Glaciimonas sp. CA11.2: one gene and its partner. The protein of the gene in region 1 interacts with the protein of each later gene in a pairwise test. Links are inferred from orthologs where the notes say so. Each region holds a gene or a part of one and is shown on either strand. Other genes may lie near its edges.

Region 1 (2,893 bases):
CTTGACGATAATGGTGACCTCGCCGAAGGCAACAGTCAGACTTTGAAGATCGTCGCCTAGCGCATTACGCACAGCTGCTTCAAGGGTTTCTAATTTCGTCGTCATTCGGTTCTCTTAGCGCGCAATCGTATTGGTGCGGCGAATCTTGTTTTGCAGCTGAATGATGCCGTACAGCAGGGCTTCAGCAGTCGGAGGGCAGCCGGGAACGTAGATATCAACAGGTACAATACGATCACAACCACGCACTACTGAATAGGAGTAATGATAGTAACCACCACCGTTTGCACACGAACCCATTGAAATAACCCAACGAGGCTCCGGCATTTGGTCGTAAACCTTACGTAACGCAGGTGCCATCTTATTACAGAGCGTTCCTGCGACGATCATGACATCCGACTGGCGCGGCGATGGGCGAAAAATAACGCCGAAACGATCCATGTCGTAGCGCGAGGCTCCGGCGTGCATCATCTCGACTGCACAACAAGCCAAACCAAACGTCATCGGCCACAAGGAACCGGTACGCGTCCAGTTAATGAGTTTATCAGCCGTAGTGGTGACAAATCCTTCGTTCAATACACCTTCAATTGACATGATTTACTCCCAATCCAGCGCGCCCTTCTTCCATATGTACCAGAAGCCGACAACAAATTCAGCGATGAATACCATCATCGTGATGAAGCCAGCCCAGCCGAGATCTCGCATAGCGACACCCCAAGGGAAGAAAAAGGCAGTTTCCAGATCGAACAAAATGAACAAAATGGCGACAAGGTAATACCGCACATCAAACTTCATGCGCGCGTCTTCGAATGCTTCAAAACCGCATTCGTATGGAGAATTTTTTTGAGCATCGGGCCGATGTGGCCCAAGAATACGACCCAGCAATTGCGGCATAACACCAACCGCAATACCGATCAATATAAATAATAAGACGGGGAAATAATTTTCGAGGTTCACGATTTTTCGCCAATAATTTGAACGGTTAGCAAAGTGATGTGAGGTTAAGTTTTATACCGATTAATTCGATCCGTATAAGACTTAACCGCTTGAATCTACCATCACTAGTTCCTCGATAACAAACCAGCGTAGGAACAACTTTGCTGACTTTAAAAGCTTGGTGCCGACGGCGAGACTCGAACTCGCACAGCTTTCGCCACTACCCCCTCAAGATAGCGTGTCTACCAATTTCACCACGTCGGCATAAGGGCATATTTTAACCTGTTTTCGCATTTTTGTTCAATGCACAATTTGATTAAAACCCAGTAATTACGTTCTAAACTAAAACTATTTAGGGATTTGATTCGAAGGGTCGGTACTATGCCCTGCCGCAGCTGGATTTGTCGCTGCCGCTGGCGCACTTGCGGCCGGTGTCGCTGGCGCGCTACCCGCTGTATTTGGCACAGGAACCGTAGTCGATGGAATCGATGCCGCCGGTGCGGATGCCGCTGGCAAACTGTCCATTACACCGCCAGTTGCTGCAGTGCGATGACTACCCAAATAAACCAAAGCTAATGTTGCACAGAAAAAAATCAGCGCGGCCAAACCCGTCGACTTTGACAAAAAATTCGATGAGCCAGTCGCTCCAAACAAACTACCTGAAGCGCCCGAGCCAAAAGCTGCGCCCATATCGGCACCTTTACCATGCTGCAATAGGACAAGTCCGATAATCGTTAACGCCGACAAAACTTGAACGACAACGATAATAGTAAGTACTGAGTTCATTTAATGATTTTCCAATGGAGAGATACTTCTGTTTTTTACGATCTAATTCTTTTAGCGCTTTTCACTACTATATTTCCGCCGCACCCGCATGAATAGCTTATTAATCAGCTGTTCAATAGCTGGTGGACCTACCGCCTTATTGACACCGGCAAGTCACATCGATATTACGAGCGAATCGATGTCTCACCGGTGCGAAGCTCAAGCCGCAGCAATAATAGAAAGAAAATCTGCTGCCTTCAATGCTGCACCACCGATCAGGCCACCGTCAATATCCGGCATTGCCATGAGTTCGGCTGCGTTATCGGGCTTCATGCTCCCGCCGTACAAAATCTTTACAACCGATGCAGATTCGCTGTCCCTAAGCGACACTTTACTCCGCAAAGCTGCATGGACATCCTGCGCCATTTGCGGCGTGGCTGTTTTACCCGTCCCAATCGCCCATACCGGCTCATAGGCAATCACAATCTTCTTGATCGCAGAGACCTCAAGCAGTGCCAGTACGGCATCTAACTGCTCACCGACTACAGCATCGGTTTGTCCTGCTTCACGTTGTGCCAAGGTTTCACCCACGCAAACAATCGGGGTTAAACCCGCCTGCAGCGCACTCAACGTTTTTTGCGCCACCATTTGGCTGGACTCACCATGATACGCGCGCCGCTCGGAATGGCCGACAATCACATACTTACAGTCAAAATCAATCAACATAGAGGCCGCCACCTCACCCGTATAGGCACCGGAAGCATGAACAGATACATCCTGCGCGCCCCAAGCCAATGCTGTTCCGGCAAGCGCGGCCTGGCACTGGGCCAGATACGGAGATGGCACACATACTGCTATATCGCAATTAGTCGCCCCAAGGCCAGCCTTCAGTTCCGCCAGCAATGACGTGTTGGCAGCTAAGCTGCCATTCATTTTCCAATTTCCAGCTACGAGATTGCGACGCATTATCGGCAAAGCCCACTATTTTAATAACCCGACATTCTAACGCGGGAGGACCGAGGCGGTCAAACCACAGGATTATTACCCATTATTTTCACTGATCGATATCCATAAAAACAGGAGAAACGTGCTTATTTACAACCTTTATAGAAGGGAAGCGCCTATAAACACCATGGGTTAAGCAGCGAGGCGGCGTCGAAATACCCAACGCGCCGCATCAGAATCTTTTGCGGCA
Region 2 (3,317 bases), 2.1 Mb from region 1 along the record:
AGCTGGTTTCCCGGCTCTGCCTTCACTTTTTTTTGCAGCTAGGAGCAGCTTAAAATCAACTTAAAAGCGACTTAAGGGCAGCATCTAAGCAACTTCGCAACGAGTTGGACACCACTTGCAGTTTGAAAGGTGGCGCATACGCTCTGCTTAAAGACAACGCAGGTGATAACGGCCTTTACCAATCAATTACGAAAATCACGTTAAGCCAATTGACCGTGACATTGCTTGTATTTCTTGCCGCTTCCGCACGGACATGGATCATTACGTCCCACTTTTGGTACAGCGTCAACAAGGGCTTGTAATCTTGCCTCGTCCGGATGTGCAGTCGGGGCCAACAGCTCTTCGGCGCCTGCATTCGGATTAAATTCAGCATGCTGGAAATGGACGTTTTCCAAATGTGAGTGCGACAACTCCTCTTCCGCCGCATCAATTTCTGCGCGGTTTTCGATGCGCACCGTCATCACCACACGCACAACTTCATTTTTGATGAGATCAAGCATTTGGCCAAACAATTCAAATGCCTCGCGCTTGTATTCCTGTTTCGGATTTTTCTGCGCATAACCACGCAAATGAATACCTTGACGCAAATGATCCAGCGCGGCCAAATGTTCACGCCAATGACTGTCAACGCTTTGCAGCATGACACTACGTTCGAAACCAGCAAATGACTCTTTTCCAACGACTTCCGTTTTCGCCGCATATTCAGCATCTGCCGCATTTAACACGCGGTCCAACAACTCATCATCGGTCAGATTAGGCTCTAACTCCAACACCTTGGCGAGCGGAATTTCTAGATGCAACTCGTTGGTCAACGCCGCTTCGAGCGACGGGATGTCCCATTGCTCATCGAGCGATTCCGCTGGCACGTAGGTACGGAAAGTATCGTTTAGGACGCCGTGACGTAGCGAACCAACCATCTCCGACACGTCTCGGGATTCCAGCAACTCATTACGCTGCTGATAAATCACTTTGCGCTGATCGTTGGCAACGTCATCATACTCAAGCAATTGCTTACGAATATCGAAGTTACGCGCTTCTACCTTGCGCTGAGCGGACTCAATTGAACGCGAGACGATACCCGCTTCAATTGGTTCGCCTTCTGGCATCTTCAGGCGATCCATGATGGAGCGCACCCGATCACCAGCAAAAATCCGCAACAATGCGTCGTCCAATGATAAATAAAAGCGTGACGATCCAGGATCGCCCTGACGCGCTGCCCGACCACGTAACTGATTATCTACCCGGCGCGACTCATGACGCTCAGTACCAATGATATGCAAACCACCGGCGTTCGTCACATGATCATGCAGTGACTGCCATTCGTTCACCAGCTTGGCTGATTGCAATTGTTTTTCGGTGTCGCCGAGCTCAGTGTTTGCCTCAATAAACTGCACCTGTTTCTCTACATTGCCACCCAATACGATATCGGTACCACGACCCGCCATATTGGTGGCGATCGTAATTGCCTTCGGACTACCCGCTTGCGCAATAATTTCCGCCTCGCGTGCATGTTGCTTGGCATTCAAAACGTTATGCGGCAATTTGGCTTTATCCAGAATACCTGACAGCAACTCTGAATTTTCGATGGAAGTAGTACCCACCAGCACTGGTTGTCCGCGCTCATAGCAATCCTGAATATCGATCAGCATTGCGTTGTATTTTTCAGTTGAAGTCTTATAAACCTGATCCTGGCGATCTTTACGCTGATTCGGACGATTTTGTGGGATAACCACGGTTTCCAAACCGTAGATTTCCTGGAATTCGTAGGCTTCTGTATCGGCAGTACCGGTCATGCCAGCCAGTTTCCCGTACATACGGAAATAATTCTGGAACGTGATCGACGCTAAGGTCTGGTTCTCGTTCTGAATCTGAACGCCTTCTTTGGCCTCAACCGCCTGATGCAAACCATCTGACCAGCGACGTCCCTGCATCATGCGGCCGGTAAACTCGTCGACGATAACGACTTCGTTGTTTTGAATAACGTAATGCTGATCCTTGTGGTACAGGGAATGCGCGCGTAAAGCGGCATACAAATGATGTATCAGACTGATATTAGCCGCGTCATACAGCGACGCGCCTTCTGCCAACAGACCCATATTGGTCAAAATTTGCTCGGCTTTTTCATGCCCGGCTTCGGTCAGCAAGACCTGATGCGCTTTTTCATCCTTGGTATAGTCGCCCGGAATCTCAACTTTACCTTTGCCATCAGGCGTTTCTTCACCAACTTGTAGTGTCAGTAGCGGCGGCAAGGAGTTAATTTTTTGATACAAATCGGTGTGATTTTCAGCTTGACCAGAAATAATCAGTGGCGTCCGCGCTTCGTCGATCAAAATCGAGTCGACTTCATCAACAATCGCAAAATTCAGCACCCGCTGCACACGATCACCGGCTTCAAACACCATGTTATCGCGCAGATAATCGAAACCGAATTCGTTATTCGTTCCGTAAGTAATATCAGCTAAATAAGCAATTTGCTTGTCGTCATGCTCTACCGCGGACAAATTCACACCGGTAGTCAATCCAAGCCAACTATATAAGCGCCCCATCCACTCAGCGTCGCGCTGTGCGAGGTAATCATTCACTGTGACCACGTGAACGCCCTTGCCTGACAAGGCGTTCAGGTACGCTGGCAACGTTGCCATTAACGTTTTACCTTCGCCGGTGCCCATTTCGGCAATTTTGCCGTAATGCAGCACCATGCCACCAATTAGTTGGACATCGAAATGGCGCATTTTGAGAACCCGCTTGCCAGCCTCACGACACACTGCAAACGCTTCCGGCAACATATCATCCAGCTTTTCACCATCGGTGATGCGCTGTTTGAACTCGGCCGTTTTAGCTTTCAACTGCGCGTCCGACAATTTTTCCATTGTCGACTCGAGGCCATTAATTTGGCCTACAGTTTTTTGGTATTGCTTGAGCAGTCGCTGGTTGCGGCTACCGAAAATCTGGGTCAGTAATGACATGCTTGGATTCTAAAAAAAGTATCGGAGTTATTGCGCGTTTTCACACAAACTGCTCCGTTTATATCAGCCATTAACGTAAAGGCGAAGCGCGAGCCTTAAACAATTAAGGAAGGCGAAGCGAACAAAATACATAACAAGCCCAAAATCACTAAAACCAGGCCGTAAGACTATAACTTAGGATGTATGCAAAATGGTCTCAGCTAGCCCTAATAAAGATGGCATTAGGGATGTAACGCTGGTAGGCATGACTCCGCTGAGGCGGTTTTACTTAAGTCCTATAACCGCATAAGTACAAGATTTTATCATGTGACCTCCGTCACGTTGGGGTTATGCGCGAGGAAACAATCCCCC

The links.
Region 2: the proteins of secG (region 1) and secA interact in binary tests that used the Escherichia coli proteins (3 or more experiments, as listed by UniProt). The link is inferred for Glaciimonas sp. CA11.2 from one-to-one orthologs.

What each region holds. Positions count from the first base shown.
Region 1 is NZ_JAVIWL010000001.1:201,973-204,865, forward strand. It holds secG (preprotein translocase subunit SecG), read right to left. Parts: upstream 1,720-2,893; coding sequence 1,282-1,719; downstream 1-1,281. Other genes in the region: RGU75_RS00830 (NADH-quinone oxidoreductase subunit C), read right to left, coding at 1-105; RGU75_RS00835 (NuoB/complex I 20 kDa subunit family protein), read right to left, coding at 115-591; RGU75_RS00840 (NADH-quinone oxidoreductase subunit A), read right to left, coding at 595-954; tpiA (triose-phosphate isomerase), read right to left, coding at 1,918-2,664; yaaA (peroxide stress protein YaaA), read right to left, coding at 2,836-2,893. UniProt on the Escherichia coli protein: Subunit of the protein translocation channel SecYEG. Overexpression of some hybrid proteins has been thought to jam the protein secretion apparatus resulting in cell death; while this may be true it also results in FtsH-mediated degradation of SecY.
Region 2 is NZ_JAVIWL010000001.1:2,265,999-2,269,315, reverse strand. It holds secA (preprotein translocase subunit SecA), read right to left. Parts: upstream 2,967-3,317; coding sequence 201-2,966; downstream 1-200. UniProt on the Escherichia coli protein: Required for protein export, interacts with the SecYEG preprotein conducting channel.